Regions from separate parts of the Kitasatospora sp. NPDC058170 genome, predicted to be linked through region 1. Evidence: predicted binding sites of a transcription regulator. Region 1 holds the regulator's gene; each other region holds the start of a gene.
What was found. The regulator HrcA, encoded in region 1, represses chaperone genes, less so after heat shock. The targets are predictions, from matches to a motif close to TTNGCACTCNGNNNNNCNGAGTGCNAA.
Positions count from the first base shown of each region.

Region 1 (5,799 bases):
CGCCTCGTCGCCGAGTTCGCCGACCAGCGGGATCCTGGTCCAGAGCACGCCGTCCTTGGCGGCCTTCAGCACCCCGAAGCGGCCGCCCTCGACCGGGAACGGGATGATCCGGTCGGCGATGCCGTCCAGGTCGACCCGGGTGGTGGGCGGCGCGTCGGCCGAGGCCTCCTCGCCGTCCGCCTTGCGGCCCTTGGGCTCGTCCTCGTCCCCGCCGACCGGTCGCCCGGCCCGCTGCGGCCCGAACGGGGACGGCGTGTCGGCGGCCAGCGTGACCAGGTAGGGGCGGCAGCCGTTGGGGAACGACAGGTCGAAGACGTGCGAGTCGTAGACCGGGTCGAAGTTGCGCACCGAGAGGAACGCCAGGTGCCGTCCGTCGGCGGTGAAGGCCGGCGAGGTGTCGATGAACCGCTGCGGGGTGACCTCCCCGACCGTCCGGGTGGCCAGGTTGGCCAGCGCGATGTGGCGCAGCGACCAGGCGCCGAGGCCGGCCGCCGGCTGCGACCAGGCCAGCCAGGCCGAGTCCGGGCTGAACGCCAGCCCGCTGACCTCGCCGTCCGTGCTGCGGGCCAGCTCGTGCACGGCGCCGTCGGCGAGCGTGACCAGCAGCACCCGCCCGTCGTGCGAGCCGACCGCCGCCTGCTTGCCGTCCGGCGACACCACCAGGGAGCGCACCCGGCCGAGCGCGCCGACCGCCAGTCGGCGGCGCTCGGTGCCCAGCACGGCGGGGGCGTACTCGATCGCGTCCTCGCCCTCGGCGTCCGTCACCCAGAGCACGCCCTGCGCGCCGTCCTCGGCGGGCACCACGCGGGCCTGGCGCCCGCGCACCCCCGGCGTCTCGTCCAGGACCCGGGCCGGGCCCTCGCGGTGGGTCAGCCAGTGCACGCTGCCGCGCACCACGACGGCGCCGGCCCGGCCGGTGCGGTCGGGGGCGACGCTCTCCAGCCAGTGCGCGGCCGCCACCGGGCGGGGGCGGCGGCCGGCCCGCGGACCGGCCAGCAGGATGTCCGGGCGGCGCGGCTCGGCGCCGTCGAGGTCGTCCAGCAGCCAGAGGTCGCCGGCGCTGTGCCAGACCACCCGGGTGCCGTCGGTGGTGGCGCCGCGGGCGTAGAAGCCCTCCGGGGAGGTGGTGTGCCGGCGCAGGTCGGTGCCGTCCGGGAGGCTGGAGTACAGCTCGCCGACGCCCTCGTGGTCGGAGAGGAAGGCGATTCTGGACGCGTCGGGCCCACCGACCCAGAGCGGGGAGTCGAGCTGCCCGTCGAGGTCCGCGTGGACCCGGACGAACTCGTCCCGGCCGATCCAGAGCTTGCCGGCCTGGCCGCCCCGGTAGCGCTTCCACCAGGCGGGCTCCCGGTTGCCCGCCGAGACCAGCAGCACGCCGTCCCCGCCCGGCTCGGACGCCAGGCCGCCGATCGGCCCGTACGGCAGCCGGACAGGCTCGCCTCCGTCCAGCGGCACGGCGTGCGCCCAGGTGCGCCGCAGGGTGGCCTGTCCGGCGGTGGTGGTGGCGATCGGGCGGCCGTCGGCCGTCCAGCCCTGCAGCTGGGTCTGCGCGCTGCCCCAGTACGTCAGCCGGCGGGACGGACCGCCGTCCACCGGAGCGACGTGCACCTCCGGCGCGCCGTCCCGGGTCGAGGTGAAGGCGATGTGCCGCCCGTCCGGCGAGAACCGCGGCCGGCGGACGGGGACGTGATCGGCCGTCAGCCGCCAGGCCCGGCCGCCCTCCAGGGGGGCGAGCCAGACGTCGTTCTCGGCGGCGAAGGTGATCAGGTCGCCGTGCAGATGAGGGTGGCGCAGGTAGGCGCCCGCTGAGGTGCTCCGAGGTTCGCTCACGCGGTCAGCCTAGGCACGTGCGCACACGACGCGCCCCGGTTTTCGTGCACTGCGAACCCTACGGAGGACACCCGTCGCGGGCGGCGCGCCCCGCGGTCAGCTCCAGCGGCCGGTGCGGCCGAGCAGCAGGGCGCCGGCGGCCACGCCCGCGGTGGAGGTGCGCAGCACCGAAGGGCCGAGCCGGTACGGCCCGGCACCGGACTCGGCGAAGGCGGCCAGCTCCTCCGGGGAGACCCCGCCCTCCGGTCCGACCACCAGCACGATGTCCCCGGCGGCGGGCAGCCCGGCGGTGGCCAGCGGTTCGGCGCCGTCCTCGTGCAGCACGGCGGCGAACGCGGCGCCGGCCAGTACCGGGGCCAGCTGCCGGGTGGTCACCGGCTCGCGGACCTCGGGGAAGCGCAGCCGGCGGGCCTGCTTGCCGGCCTCCCGGGCGGTGGCCCGCCACTTGGCGAGCGCCTTGGCGCCGCGATCGCCCTTCCACTGGGTGATGCAGCGCGAGGCCGCCCAGGGGATCACCACGTCCACGCCGACCTCGGTCATGGTCTCGACCGCCAGCTCGCCCCGGTCGCCCTTGGGCAGCGCCTGGACGACCACGATCCGCGGGCCCGGCTCGGGCTCGCGGCGCACCGCCGCCACGGTCACCTCGATCGCGTCCTTGCCGTGCACGGCCGTCACCGTGCCGTCCACGCCGAGGCCCAGGCCGTCGGCGAGGGTCACCGCCTCGCCGGGCTCCAGCCGCTTCACGGCGGCGGCGTGCCGCCCCTCCGGCCCGTCCAGCCGGACCACCGCGCCCGGGGCGGCGGAGGCGAGCTGCGCGGTCTCGACGACGAACACGGGCGCGGTCATGAGGTCCCCTGGGGGTGCGAGGTCGGTGCGGTGGAACGACGGCGCCCGGCGACCCGTGCGGGTCGCCGGGCGCCGGTGCTGTCAGCGGCCGTTGAAGGCGTCCTTCAGGCGGGAGAACAGCCCCTGCTGGCCCGGCGCGAACTGGCCGGAGGGCCGCTCCTCGCCGCGCAGCACCGCGAGGCGGCGCAGCAGGTCCTCCTGCTCGGGGTCGAGCTTGGTGGGCGTCTGCACCTCGACATGCACTATCAGGTCGCCCCGGCCGCCCCCGCGCAGGTGGGTGATGCCGCGGCCGTGCAGCGGGATCGACTGGCCGGACTGGGTGCCGGGCCGGATGTCGACCTCCTCCAGGCCGTCCAGGGTCTGCAGCGGCACCTGGGTGCCGAGCGAGGCCGCCGTCATCGGGATGGTGACGGTGCAGTGCAGGTCGTCCCCGCGCCGCTGGAAGGTCGGGTGGGTGCTCTCGGCGATCTCGACGTAGAGGTCGCCGGCCGGGCCGCCGCCGGGGCCGACCTCGCCCTCGCCGGCCAACTGGATCCGGGTGCCGTTGTCGACGCCGGCCGGGATCTTGACGGTCAGGGTGCGGCGGGCCCGGACCCGGCCGTCGCCGGCGCACTCCGGGCACGGGGTCGGCACGACGGTGCCGAAGCCCTGGCACTGCGGGCAGGGGCGGGAGGTCATGACCTGGCCCAGGAAGGACCGGGTGACCTGGGAGACCTCGCCCTTGCCGCGGCACATGTCGCAGGTCTGCGCGGAGGTGCCGGGAGCGGCGCCCTCGCCGCTGCAGGTGGTGCAGGTGACGGCGGTGTCGACCTGGAGTTCCTTGGTGGTGCCGAAGGCGGCCTCCTCCAGGGTGATCTCCAGCCGGATCATGGCGTCCTGGCCGCGCCGGGTCCGCGAGCGCGGCCCGCGCTGGCCGGAGGCCGCGCCGAAGAAGGCGTCCATGATGTCGGAGAAGCCGAAGCCCGCCGCGCCCGCGCCGAAGCCGCCCGCGCCGCCGCCGTTGGGCGACAGGGGGTCGCCGCCGAGGTCGTAGACCTGGCGCTTCTGCGGGTCCGAGAGCACCTCGTAAGCGGCGTTGATCTCCTTGAACCGCTCCTGCGTCTTCGGGTCCGGGTTGACGTCCGGGTGCAGTTCGCGTGCCAGGCGTCGGAACGCCTTCTTGATCTCGTCCTGCCCCGCATCCCGTCGGACGCCGAGTACCGCGTAGTAGTCCGTGGCCACCAAATGCTCCGCTTGTTCCGCCTGTAGAAGTGCTTGCGACTGGTACCACCGCCGGATTTCCGACGGTGGCCGTTCCTACGACTCGGCCAGGATCTGACCCACGTACCGTGCCACCGCTCGCACCGCCCCCATTGTGCCCGGATAGTCCATCCGGGTCGGACCGATCACACCCAGTTTGGCCACGCTCTCGTCGCCCGAACCGTAACCGACGGAGACGACCGAGGTGGAATTGAGCCCCTCGTAGGCGTTCTCCCGCCCGATCCGGACCGTCACCCCCGCGTCCGCGGTCTCACCCAGGAGGCGGAGCAGGATGACCTGCTCCTCCAGGGCCTCCAGCACCGGCTGGATGGTGAGCGGGAAGTCGTGGCCGAAGCGGGTCAGGTTGGCCGTGCCGGCCAGCATGATCCGCTCCTCGTTCTGCTCGGCGAGCGCCTCGAAGAGCGTCGCCAGGACGGTCGTGACGGCCGGCCTGTCGGCCGCCTCGAAGGCCGCCGGGAGTTCCTCCAGCAGCCCCGGCACGTCGGGCAGGCGCTGTCCGACGGCCCGGGTGTTGATCTTGGCGCGGAGGTCCGCGAGGACCACCTCGCCGACCGCGCCCGGGCAGTCGACCATCCGCTGCTCGACCCGGCCGGTGTTGGTGATCAGGACCAGCATCACCTTGGCCGGGGCGAGTGCGACCAGCTCGATGTGCCGCACGGTGGACCGCGAGAGCGAGGGGTACTGGACGACCGCGACCTGTCTGGTGAGCTGCGCGAGCAGCCGGACCGTCCGGGCCACCACGTCGTCCAGGTCGACCGCGCCGTCCAGGAAGTGCCGGATCGCCCGCCGCTCGGGCGCGCTCATCGGCTTGACCTCGGCCAACCGGTCGACGAACAGGCGGTACCCCTTGTCCGTGGGGATCCGCCCGGCGCTGGTGTGCGGCTGGTGGATGTAGCCGTCCTCCTCCAGCGCGGCCATGTCGTTGCGGACGGTGGCCGGGGACACCCCGAGGCTGTGCCGCTCCACCAGGGCCTTGGAGCCGACCGGCTCCTCGGTGCCCACGTAGTCCTGGACGATGGCGCGCAGCACGGCGAGCTTGCGTTCGTCGAGCTGTCGGACCTCACCGGCCATGGGGCACCCACCTCCGTCTTCGCACGTTGTCCGTTGTGACATGTGTCCGCTTTGGCATGCTGCGAGCCGCTCTGGGAGGCCCCGGCCTTGGCACTCTGAACACACGAGTGCCAGAACCGTACCTGCCAGTGTAAGGCCCGGGTCCGACGGCAGGAACGGCCCGTCGGGGGTGATCCTGCCCGCACTGTCCGGCGCGCGGGTGATGCCGTGGGCCCGACCGGGTGGCAGCATCGATAGCGAACGGCGAACGGAGGAGCAGCGATGTCGAGCTCGGGCCAGCACACCCGCTTCGCCCCGGACCGCGGTCTGACCGGCCGGATGGTCGGGACGATGTTCGTGATCGGGCTGTTGTACGTCGGTTTCACCGGCCTGCTGATCGTGCTGCTGCGCGGGGCCTGGCCACTGATCGTGCTGCTCTCGGGCGGCCTGTTCGTGGCCCAGTTCTGGTTCAGCGACAAGATCACCGAACGGGCGATGGGCGCCCACCGGGTGACTCCGGAGCAGTACCCGCAGCTGCACGGCACCATCGACCGGCTCTGCGCGCTCGCCGACATGCCCAAGCCCCGGGTGGCCGTCGCCGACAACGACATGCCGAACGCCTTCGCGACCGGCCGCAACCCGCAGAACGCGGTGGTCTGCGTCACCACCGGGCTGCTGCGGCGGCTGGAGCCGGAGGAGCTGGAGGGCGTGCTGGCGCACGAGCTGTCGCACGTCGCCCACCGGGACGTCGCGGTGATGACCATCGCCGGCTTCCTCGGCGTGCTGGCCGGCGCGATGACCCGGATCGCGATG
Region 1 is NZ_JBHVUV010000001.1:133,771-139,569, reverse strand. Features, by position in the region: gene ACFVVX_RS00600 (PDZ domain-containing protein) at 1-1,830, opposite strand, end outside; gene ACFVVX_RS00595 (16S rRNA (uracil(1498)-N(3))-methyltransferase) at 1,927-2,676, opposite strand; gene dnaJ (molecular chaperone DnaJ) at 2,758-3,897, opposite strand; gene hrcA (heat-inducible transcriptional repressor HrcA) at 3,973-5,007, opposite strand; gene htpX (zinc metalloprotease HtpX) at 5,269-5,799, shown strand, end outside.

Region 2 (5,799 bases), on a different contig from region 1:
GCCCGGTGCACCGCTGGTCCTTCACCCGTACGCACGCGGAGTAGGCCGGGCCCCACCCGCCCGGAGCCCCACCCGCCCCGGTGGGGAACCGAACAGCCGACCGTTACCGTGCAAGCTGATAAGAAGCTGAACGGGACCGGGGAGCGCAGCGCGGTGAAGAAGTACGGGCGGGGCAGGACGAGGGCGTACGCGGTGGGGGCACTGGCCGTGCTGGCGGCCGCCACGGGGTGCGGCGGCGACGGGGACGCCGGCAGCGCGGCGGCCGCCCTCGGCGGCTCCCAGAGCGCGGCGAAGCCGTCGGCCGGCGGCGCCGCACAGACCCCGGCGGCCACCACGCCCCCGGCCGCCTCGCCGCCGGCCGCGGCGCCCGCCGCCGGGGACGCGGCGGCCTGGGCCAAGTGGGGCCTCAAGCCGCTGCCGCCCACCCCCGCGGCGCCGGCCGACAAACCGGTCAAGCTCCAGCGGACCGGCCCGGTACCGGTGTTCAGCGAGGTGCGGACGAACGACAAGGTCGTCTTCATCACCATCGACGACGGCGCCGAGAAGGACCCGAAGTTCGTCGAGATGCTGACCGACCTCAAGGTGCCGGTCTCGATGTTCCTGACCCGGGACATCGTCAAGGACGACTACGGCTACTTCAAGCCGCTCCAGGCGCTCGGCAACCACATCCACAACCACACCGTGGACCACGCCCAGATGAGCAAGGTCCCGCCGGAGAAGCAGAAGTCCGAGATCTGTGACGCCCAGTCCGCGCTCACCCAGCAGTACGGCACCGCGCCGCTGCTGTTCCGCCCGCCGTACGGGGACGGCGCCAACACCCCGGCGCTCAACACCTCGGTGCAGCAGTGCGGGCCGCGGGCGATCGTGCTGTGGCGCGAGTCGATGCAGATCCACGACATGCAGTACCAGGCGGCGGACAAGAAGCTGAAGCCCGGTGACATCGTCCTCGCGCACTTCCGTGGCCCGAAGGACCTCAAGGGCGAGAGCATGACGCAGATGTTCGGCGAGATGCTGGCCCGGATCCAGGAGCAGGGCTTCGCGGTGGGGCGGCTGGAGGACTACATCCAGCCGCCCGCGTGAGCGCCGCTACGGGGACGTGACGGGCTGCCCGAGCATCATCAGCGGTCCGTGGTCGGTGCGGCTGAGGATCACCGTGACGGAGTTCGGGCCGCTCGGCTTCAGCTGGCGGCGCAGGTCCTCCGGGGTGATCGCCATCCCGCGCTTCTTGATCACCACCGTGCCGACGGCCCGCTCGCGCAGCAGTGCCTTCAGCTTCTTGATGTGGAACGGCAGCACGTCGGTCAGCTCGTACGCGTGCGCGTACGGGGTGGCGACCAGCCGGTCCGAGGTGACGTAGGCGATCTTCGGGTCGATCAGCCGGCCGCCCACCTGCCCCGCCACCTCGGCGACCAGGTGGGCCCGGATCACCGCGCCGTCCGGCTCGTACAGGTAGCGCCCGACCGGCCCGGCGGGCGGGTCGGGCAGGTCGCCGCCGGTCAGCGAGTCGCCGTGCGGCAGCAGGGTGGCCCGGTGCGGGCGCCCGGCCCCGGTGCCGAACCAGAGCACCGCCTCCTTGACGTCGCCGTGGTCGGAGACCCACTCGGCCTCGGCGTCCGCCGGGACGGCCGTGTGCGGGATGCCCGGGGCCACCTTCAGCGCGCCGATCGGGGTGCGCCGGCCGGCCTCGACCGCCCAGGACAGCGGCGGGGTGTACGCCTCCGGGTCGAACACCCGGCCCCGCGCGGTCCGGCGGGCCGGGTCGGTGAAGACCGCGTCGAAGCCGGTGACGTCGACGTCGGCGACGTCCGCGCAGCGCACCTCGACCAGGTCGGACAGGCCCAGCGCGGCCGCGTTGGCGGCGGTGGCGGCGCAGGCGGCCGGATCCCGGTCGACGGCGAGCACCTCGATCCCGGCCCGGGCCAGCGCCAGCACGTCCCCGCCGATCCCGCAGCAGAGGTCGGCCAGCCGCCGGACCCCGAGCTCGGCGAACCGCCGCGCCCGCCACTCGGCGACGCTGCGCCGGGTGGACTGCTCGACCCCGTTGGGCGTGAAGTACATCAGGTCGGCGTCCGCGCCGAACTTCGCCCGCGCCCGCTGCCGCAGCCGGGCCTGCCCGAACGCGGCGGACACCAGCTCCGCCGGGTGCTCCCGCCGCAGCCGGGTGGCCAGCGCCAGTTCCTCCTCGGGCGCGAACTCGCGCAGCTCGGCGAGCAGGGCTCGGCCCTCGGGCGTCAGCAGGGGCTGCAGGTTCTCGGTCTCCACCCGGCCATTCTCGCCGGTCACACGCCGGGAAAGCCCGCGAAGGCCCAGAGCAGCGGCAGGAAGGGCGCCACCCCGGCGGCGATCGGCAGGATCCGGTAGCCGGACCGCCAGCTGCGCCGGACGACCAGGCCGGCCGCTCCCAGGCACAGCGGCGGACCGATCGCCAGGCCGATGCCGACGACCGTTCCCTGGGCCTGCCCGGAGGTGTTCCAGGCGATGCTCGCGACGAGCGCGAGGAGGCCGACCGGCAGGGCCGCCAGCAGGGGCAGGAGCAGTGCGGTGAGCACCACGTCCTCCGACAGGGGCGGCCCGGGGCGCGCCGGTTGGGCGGTCATGGGACGAGTCTGCGCCCGGGGCGTCCGGCCGCACATGAGTACGGCTACTCATCCCGCGGGCGCCCCGCGAATCGAATCCGGAGGGCGCGCCGTTGGCACTCTGGTTGACTGAGTGCTAACACCGGCCTATGGTCGTCCTTGGCACTCCCCCCATGGGGAGTGCTAACGCGGACAACGTGTGTCTGACCCCCGCGACGGCAGACTCGCAGGTTCGCCCCTACCCGTTAGAAAACCCCGTAATCTCCGAAGGGGAGCTCGGACGTGACCACCAGCAGCAAGGTTGCCATCAAGCCGCTCGAGGACCGCATCGTGGTCCAGCCGCTCGACGCCGAGACCACCACGGCCTCCGGCCTGGTTATCCCGGACACCGCCAAGGAGAAGCCCCAGGAGGGCGTCGTCCTGGCCGTCGGCCCGGGCCGCTTCGAGGACGGCCAGCGTCTGCCGCTCGATGTCGCCGTCGGCGACATCGTCCTGTACTCGAAGTACGGCGGCACCGAGGTGAAGTACCAGGGCGAGGAGTACCTCGTTCTCTCGGCGCGTGACGTTCTCGCCATCATCGAGAAGTAAACGCACCACCGAGAAGTAAGACGTTCCAGCCCGCCCCGGATCCGTGTCCCTAGTGACAGGGGCCCGGGGCGTGGTTGTTGGCTCACGTAGTTCGCGGCCGCCGCGATGGCCGCACCCCCGAGGGAATAGGGAACATGGCGAAGATCCTGCAGTTCGACGAGGACGCCCGCCGCTCGCTGGAGCGCGGCGTGAACAAGCTGGCCGACACCGTCAAGGTGACGATCGGTCCCAAGGGCCGCAACGTCGTCATCGACAAGAAGTTCGGCGCGCCGACCATCACCAACGACGGTGTCACCATCGCGCGTGAGGTCGAGCTCGACGACCCGTACGAGAACCTTGGCGCGCAGCTCGTCAAGGAGGTCGCCACCAAGACCAACGACGTCGCGGGCGACGGCACCACCACCGCCACCGTGCTGGCCCAGGCCCTGGTCAACGAGGGTCTGCGCAACGTCGCCGCCGGTGCCGGCCCGGCCGCCCTGAAGAAGGGCATCGACAAGGCCGTCGCCGCCGTCTCCGAGCACCTGCTGTCCATCGCCCGCGAGATCGAGGGCAAGGACGACGTCGCCGCCGTCGCGTCCCTCTCCGCGCAGGACACCCAGGTCGGCGAGCTCATCGCCGAGGCGATCGACAAGGTCGGCAAGGACGGTGTCATCACCGTCGAGGAGTCCAACACCTTCGGCGTGGAGCTGGACTTCACCGAGGGCATGCAGTTCGACAAGGGCTACCTCTCGCCGTACTTCGTCACCGACGCGGAGCGTCAGGAGGCGGTTCTCGAGGACCCGTACATCCTGATCAACCAGGGCAAGATCTCCTCCATCCAGGAGCTCCTGCCGCTGCTGGAGAAGATCCTGCAGGGCGGTGCCTCCAAGCCGCTGCTGATCATCGCCGAGGACGTCGACGGCGAGGCGCTGTCCACCCTCGTGGTGAACAAGATCCGTGGCACCTTCAACGCCGTGGCCGTCAAGGCCCCGGGCTTCGGTGACCGCCGCAAGGCGATCCTGGGCGACCTGGCCACCCTGACCGGTGCCACCGTCATCTCCGAGGAGGTCGGCCTCAAGCTCGACCAGGCCGGTCTGGACGTGCTGGGCACCGCCCGCCGCGTGACCATCACCAAGGACGAGACCACGGTCGTCGACGGTGCCGGTGACACCGAGGCCGTCGCCGGCCGCGTCGCCCAGATCAAGGGCGAGATCGCCAACACGGACTCCGACTGGGACCGCGAGAAGCTGCAGGAGCGCCTGGCCAAGCTGGCCGGCGGCGTCTGCGTCATCAAGGTCGGCGCCGCCACCGAGGTGGAGCTGAAGGAGCGCAAGCACCGCCTGGAGGACGCCATCTCGGCGACCCGTGCCGCGGTCGAGGAGGGCATCGTCGCCGGCGGTGGCGCCTCCCTCGTCCACGCCGCCAAGGTGCTGGAGGGCGGCCTGGGCCTCTCGGGCGACGAGGCGACCGGTGTCGCGGTCGTCCGCAAGGCGCTCGCCGAGCCGCTGCGCTGGATCGCCCAGAACGCGGGCCTCGAGGGCTACGTCATCACCCACAAGGTCGCCGAGCTGGAGGCCGGTCACGGCTTCAACGCGGCCACCGGTGAGTACGGCGACCTGCTGAAGGCCGGCGTCATCGACCCGGTCAAGGTCACCCGCTCCGCGCTGGAGAACGCCGCGTCGATCGCCTCCCTGCTGCTCACCACCGAGACCCTCGTGGTGGAGAAGAAGGAAGAGGAGGCCGACAACGGCCACGCGCACGGCGGCCACGGCCACTCCCACTGACGCCTGATCAGTGACCGGCGGCCCGGTCCGCCCCCCTCGGGGGTGCGGCCGGGCCGCCGGCGTTTTGCAACGCGCCGGCGCGTTGTCCCGCATTCAACCATCAGTATAATTTTGCTTACGGCAAAGATTGCCTTATAACTGAGGCATGATCGAGGCCCGCCACCTGCGCGTCCTGCGTGCTGTCGCCCGCACCGGCTCCTTCTCCGCCGCCGCGCGTGAGCTGGGCTGTACCCAGCCTGCCATCAGCCAGCAGATGAAGGCCCTGGAGAAGTCCGTGGACACCCCGCTGGTGGTCCGCTCCGGCCGCGGCATGCAGCTGAGCGAGGCCGGGCGGGTGCTGCTCAAGCATGCCACCGGGATCCTGGCCGGGCTCTCCGCGGCCGAGGAGGAGGTGGCGGCGATCGCCGGGCTGCGGGCCGGGCGGGTGCGGCTGGTCTCCTTCCCGACGGCGAGTTCCACTCTGGTGCCACCCGCCGTCGCCCGGCTGCGGGACAGCCATCCGGGGGTGCGCGTGTCGCTGGTCGAGGCGGAGCCGCCGGAGTCGCTGGCGATGCTGCGCGGCGGCGAGTGCGAGGTGGCGCTGGCGTTCCGCTACCCGCACACGCCCGGCGGCGCCCCGGCGCCGGCGCCCGCCCACGGCACCCCGCGCGAGGCGAGGGCCGAGGCGAACCTGGAGGCGCAGCAGCTCAGCGCCGTCACCGACTGGTCCGACCTGGTGGTCACCCCGCTGCTGGACGACCCGCTGATCGGGCTGCTGCCGGCCGCGCACCCGCTGGCGGGGCGCGGCGCGGCGGGCGGCGGGTCGGGCGCCGCGGCGGAGCCGGTGGAACTGGCCGAGCTGGCGGGGGAGCAGTGGATCGCCGGCTGCCCGC
Region 2 is NZ_JBHVUV010000020.1:31,039-36,837, forward strand. Features, by position in the region: gene ACFVVX_RS22690 (hypothetical protein) at 1-44, shown strand, start outside; gene ACFVVX_RS22695 (polysaccharide deacetylase family protein) at 109-1,080, shown strand; gene ACFVVX_RS22700 (methyltransferase domain-containing protein) at 1,087-2,262, opposite strand; gene ACFVVX_RS22705 (hypothetical protein) at 2,280-2,597, opposite strand; gene groES (co-chaperone GroES) at 2,859-3,164, shown strand; gene groL (chaperonin GroEL) at 3,299-4,927, shown strand; gene ACFVVX_RS22720 (LysR family transcriptional regulator) at 5,073-5,799, shown strand, end outside.
Region 2: a site for HrcA is predicted at 2,690-2,716, ahead of groES (co-chaperone GroES). Genes of this name have one in related genera too.

Region 3 (5,799 bases), on a different contig from region 1:
CCACGGCGCCGAGCAACGGCAACAGGTACCACATTCCACCGACCTCCTCCCAGAGACTGAACAGGCTGAACCCGACGGTCAGCGGCAGCAGCGCCAGGCCGATCGCCGCCGGCACCAGCCAGCCGCGCACCACGGCGAGCACCAGCAGCGCCGGCAGGAGCAGCAGCACGGACGACCAGGGCCCGTTCATCAGGAAGTGCGTGTCGTAGCCGCCCTGGGCGGCGACCACCAGCCCGCCGCCGACCGCCGACGCCAGCACCAGGACGCGGGTGCGCAGCCCCGGCTCGCTCAGCAGCTCGCGCGGCGCGGCGATCACCAGCAGACCGGAGAGCAGGAGGGGCAGCTGCGAGGTGCCCGTGTAGAACACCCACCACCAGCTGAACGCCTCCGGCCGGAACGCCTCCGCCATCCCGATCAGCCCGACCGCCATCACCGCGGCCGAGAGGACCCGCGCGGCCGTCCACCGGCCCAGCAGCGCGGCGACGGCCAGCAGCATGGTCGCCACCGGCTGGGCGAAGACGGTCAGGTGCACCAGGCTCGACGAGGTGCTCTCCAGCCGCCGGGCGACGCCCTCCGAGTCGGTGACCCAGGGGAACAGCCCGAGGCCCGCGAGCGCCCCGGCGATCAGCGGCGCGGCCAGCGCCAGCACCCGGCCGCGCGTGGAGAAGGCGGTGATGCCGGTACGCACCCGCAGGCCGTACGCGGCGAGGTCGAGCATCTCCCGGGCGATCGCGGGCCGGCCCGCCTCGGCCGTGGTGTCGAAGAAGACCGCGGCCAGCTCGTCGCCGCGCTCGCGGCGGTAGCGGGCCGGGTAGACCTGGAGCACGGCACGCAGGGCCGCGGCCGGTATCGAGACGGTCGGCGTGGAGATGGTGGGTGTAGTCATGCCAAGGTTCCCCTGACCCTCGGGCGGATAACGGCGAGGCGGCGCTCCGCCTCGGTGGCGACGGCCCGCAGGCGCTCCGCCTCGGTGGCCAGCGCGGCCCGGCCGGCGACGGTCAGCGCGTAGGAGCGCCGGGCCCGGCCGTCGACCACCTCCTCGGCCGCGACCTCGATCAGACCCTGCTGGAGCAGCCGGTCGAGAGCGCCGTAGAGCGTGCCGGTCCGCATGGTGACCCGGCCGTCGGAGATCGCGGCGACCTCCTGGATCAGGGCGTAGCCATGTCTGGGCGCGTCGGCCAGTGCGGTGAGCAGAAGCAGCGTGGGCTCCTGCATGGAGCGTTCTGTCATACGACTACATATATCGTCAACCTACCTATAGGTCCAGTGGAACCCTCCGATCGACCCCGGGGAACCGCCAGAATGTGGCCATGCCGAACACGCCGGACGCACCCGCCGACGCCCCAGGGGACCTCGCAGCCCCTCCGGCCGACCTGCCGACCGACCCGCCGACCGGGCCGCCGGCCGACCTGCCGACCGGGCCTCCGACCGACCTGCTCGCCGCCTGGGCCGCCCTGCTCCTGCGCTGCGGGGCGAACGCCGACCCCGAGCCGGCCGGGCGCGAACTGCTGCGCCGCTGGGCCGAGCCGCAGCGCCGGTACCACACCGTCGCGCACCTGCGGGCGGTGCTCGCCCACGTGGACACGCTGGCCGGGCACGCCGACGACCCGGACACCGTCCGGCTGGCCGCCTGGTTCCACGACGCGGTCTACCGGCCCGACCGCTCGGAGAACGAGGAGCGCAGCGCCGCCCTGGCCGTCCGGGCGCTCACCGAGGCCGGTCTGCCCGCCGCCCGGGTGGCCGGGGTCGAGCGGCTGGTCCGGCTCACCGTCACCCACCGCCCCGAGCCGGGCGACCGCGACGGCGAGGTGCTCTGCGACGCGGACCTGGCGGTCCTCGGCGGCCTCCCGGAGGAGTACGCGGCCTATGCCGCCGCCGTCCGCGAGGAGTACGCCTTCGTCCCGGAACCCGACTTCCGCGCCGGGCGCGCCGAGATCCTGCGCCGGCTGCTCGCGCTCCCCGCGCTGTACCGCACCCCCGTCGCCCGCGAGCGCTTCGACGCCCCCGCCCGCGCCAACCTGGCGGCCGAGCTCGGCCGGCTCGAACCGTAGCCGTCCGCCCGCCGTCCGCCCGCCGCCGCGGGCCGGGCGGCGGGGTCACCGGATCAGGACAGCCCTCCGACGGGCGCCACCACCGCGCCCTCCTTGCCGCAGACCCAGTGCGGCTCCGGCCCCAGCTCGGGCTCGACGCTCAGTGCGTGCGGGTCCCCGTCGGAGGCGCACCCGGTGCACAGCGGCCAGCGGCCGTACGCCTCCAGCAGCGCGTCCTGGACGTCCTGGGCGACCAGCCCGAGGACGTACTCGGTGCCGTCCGGCCACTGCTCCAGCCACCAGCGCCGGTGCGTCACGGCCTGTTCCACCAGCGACACCACGGCGGCGTCCGCCACGTCCCGGGCGGTCAGGTCGGCGAGGATCAGCGCCCGCGCGCTGTGCAGGGCGGTCTCGATGTCGTCAGCGGTAGCAGCCATCCGCCCATTGTCCCAAAGCCCGGCCCGGACACCGCCCGGAGCCCGAAGGCCCACCCGGGCGCCCACCCGGCGGCCCCCGGGAAACGCCGCACGGGCGGCCCCCCGAAGGGAACCGCCCGTGCGAACGAAGACCGTCCGATCCGCGAGGGGATCAGAAGTCCATGTCACCGCCCGGCATGCCGCCGCCGGCGGCCGCGGAGGCCTTCTCCGGCTTGTCGGCGATGACGGCCTCGGTGGTGAGGAAGAGCGCCGCGATGGAGGCGGCGTTCTGCAGCGCGGAGCGCGTGACCTTGGCCGGGTCGATGATGCCCGCGGCGACCAGGTCGACGTACTCGTTGGTGGCGGCGTTCAGGCCGTGACCGGCGGGGAGGTTGCGCACCTTCTCCACCACGACGCCACCCTCGAGGCCGGCGTTGGTCGCGATCTGCTTGATCGGGGCCTCCAGCGCGACCTTGACGATGTTGGCACCGGTGGCCTCGTCGCCCTCCAGCTCCAGCTTGTCGAACGCGACACCGGCCTGCAGCAGCGCGACGCCACCACCGGCGACGATGCCCTCCTCGACGGCGGCCTTCGCGTTGCGGACGGCGTCCTCGATGCGGTGCTTGCGCTCCTTGAGCTCCACCTCGGTGGCCGCGCCGGCCTTGATGACGGCCACGCCGCCGGCCAGCTTGGCGAGGCGCTCCTGGAGCTTCTCGCGGTCGTAGTCCGAGTCGCTGTTCTCGATCTCGGCACGGATCTGGTTCACGCGGCCGGCGACCTGGTCGCTGTCGCCGCCACCGTCGACGATGGTGGTCTCGTCCTTGGTGATGACCACCTTGCGGGCGGTGCCCAGCAGGTCGACGCCGGCGTTCTCCAGCTTGAGGCCGACCTCCTCGGAGATCACGGTGCCACCGGTGAGGATGGCGATGTCGCCGAGCATGGCCTTGCGGCGGTCACCGAAGCCCGGGGCCTTGACGGCGACGGACTTGAAGGTGCCGCGGATCTTGTTCACGACCAGGGTCGACAGGGCCTCGCCCTCGACGTCCTCGGCGATGATGACGAGCGGCTTGCCGCTCTGCATGACCTTCTCCAGCAGCGGGAGCAGGTCCTTGACCGAGCCGATCTTGGAGTTGGCGATCAGGATGTACGGGTCCTCGAAGGACGCCTCCATCCGCTCCAGGTCGGTGGCGAAGTAGGCCGAGATGTAGCCCTTGTCGAAGCGCATGCCCTCGGTGAGCTCAAGCTCCAGACCGAAGGTGTTGCTCTCCTCGACGGTGATGACGCCTTCCTTGCCGACCTTGTCCATCGCCTCGGCGATGAGCTCGCCGATCTGGGTGTCGGCGGCGGAGATGGACGCGGTGGAGGCGATCTGCTCCTTCGTCGTCACCTCCTGGGCCTGCGCGAGCAGCTGGTCCGAGACGGCCGCGACGGCCTTCTCGATACCGCGCTTCAGGGCCATCGGGTTGGCGCCGGCCGCGACGTTGCGCAGACCCTCGCGAACGAGCGCCTGGGCCAGCACGGTGGCGGTGGTGGTGCCGTCACCCGCGACGTCGTCGGTCTTCTTGGCGACCTCCTTGACGAGCTCGGCACCGATCTTCTCGTACGGGTCCTCGAGCTCGATCTCCTTGGCGATGGAGACACCGTCGTTGGTGATCGTGGGAGCGCCCCACTTCTTCTCCAGCACGACGTTGCGACCCTTGGGGCCGAGCGTGACCTTCACTGCGTCGGCGAGCTGGTTCATGCCACGCTCAAGGCCGCGGCGAGCTTCCTCATCAAAGGCGATGATCTTGGCCATCAGAAGTGGTCCTCCGGGACACGGTCGACTGCTCGGACCAAGGGGTGCCCGCGACGGACGGCCCTGGTGTGCGGGGGTCCTTTCCCCTACCGCTCCCGGGGGCCTCACCGACCCGGTCCGCTGTCACTCTCACGCTGTGAGTGCTAACGCCAATGATTAGCACTCCGGGTAGGCGAGTGCAAGCCCAATCGCCAACCCGCGAGCCGCACCGGCCACCCCGGGCCACCGGATCCGGACATGACTGCGGGCCCGTACGACGTGTCGTACGGGCCCGCAGCGAAGCAAGAGGTGCACCAGCCGATGGGCCGAGCCGAACTCCTGGGACCGGAAAGGTCAGACCGCCGCGCGGACCATGTCCGCCTGCGGGCCCTTCTGCCCCTGAGAGATCTCGAACTCGACCCGCTGGCCCTCCTCAAGGGTGCGGTAGCCGTCCATCTGGATCGCGCTGTAGTGGACGAAGACGTCCGCACCACCGTCGACCGCGATGAAGCCGTAGCCCTTCTCCGCGTTGAACCACTTGACGGTGCCCTGAGCCATTCCGAACTCCCCTAGTGCTGTGCTGGCCCTTCACGCGCCCGCAGGTCTGCGGGCCCGGGTCTGGTTGAGGCCGGCCCGGGGAACCCCCCCTGGGCACAGCCGTGCACGCCGCAATCCCCCGCCGAGCCCATCGGAGGCATCCGATGAACGGGCGATTGCGTCGACCGCGGCTGAATGTATCCGGACCGAAGCCCTCTGCAACAGAGCCCACCGCTGGGAATTCCCTAGGGGTGTCAGGGGACAGGACGGGCGAAAGCGGGAGAAATTCCGCATTCCACGCCGGACATAGCGGACGAATTGCCCAAATCCCCTGAAGAATTCTGACATCTGCCTGACATGTTTCGACGTCGCGGCCCCGGCGCCGGTCTCAGCGGCCGGACAGACACCGGCGGTACGGGCGCGGACGGATTCGACTGCCGGTGAAAGGGGGAGGGGGAGCCCTGTTCCCGGCTGAGCCACACTCTACTCCGACTTGACCGGGAAATATTCCGGCCGGAATGCGACCAGCCGCCCGCGCGTACGGGAAGCGGAATTCCGTACGCGCGAACGGCTGGTCGAAGAAGGAGCGGCTCAGCAGCCGCCGGCCACCGCGGGGATGATCGAGATGCCGGCGCCGTCCTTGATCTCGGTGGCCAGGCCCTCCGCGAAGCGCACGTCGTCGTCGTTGACGTAGACGTTGACGAAACGGCGCAGCTTGCCGGCGTCGTCCAGGATGCGGGCGGCGATGCCCGCGTGGTTCTTCTCCAGGTCGGCGATGACCTCACCCAGGGTGGCGCCCTCGGCGGTCACCTCGGCGACGCCGCCGGTGTAGGTGCGCAGGATGGTCGGGATGCGGACGGTGGCGCTCATGGGGGCTTCTCCTTGCTGCGGGTGGGTCAGGCGGACGCGAGGCCGGCGTCGCGGAACGACGCCAGCGTCGGGCGGATCACGGCGGTCATGCCGGCGTCGGAGACGGCGTCCAGGGTCTTCAGGCCGTCGCCGGTGTTGATCGCGACGGTCTCCTTGGCCGGGTCCAGCTGTC
Region 3 is NZ_JBHVUV010000004.1:250,057-255,855, forward strand. Features, by position in the region: gene ACFVVX_RS07270 (hypothetical protein) at 1-886, opposite strand, end outside; gene ACFVVX_RS07275 (PadR family transcriptional regulator) at 883-1,230, opposite strand; gene ACFVVX_RS07280 (hypothetical protein) at 1,311-2,051, shown strand; gene ACFVVX_RS07285 (hypothetical protein) at 2,105-2,467, opposite strand; gene groL (chaperonin GroEL) at 2,619-4,241, opposite strand; gene ACFVVX_RS07295 (cold-shock protein) at 4,575-4,778, opposite strand; gene ACFVVX_RS07300 (MoaD/ThiS family protein) at 5,349-5,627, opposite strand; gene thrC (threonine synthase) at 5,654-5,799, opposite strand, start outside.
Region 3: a site for HrcA is predicted at 4,398-4,424, ahead of groL (chaperonin GroEL). Genes of this name have one in related genera too.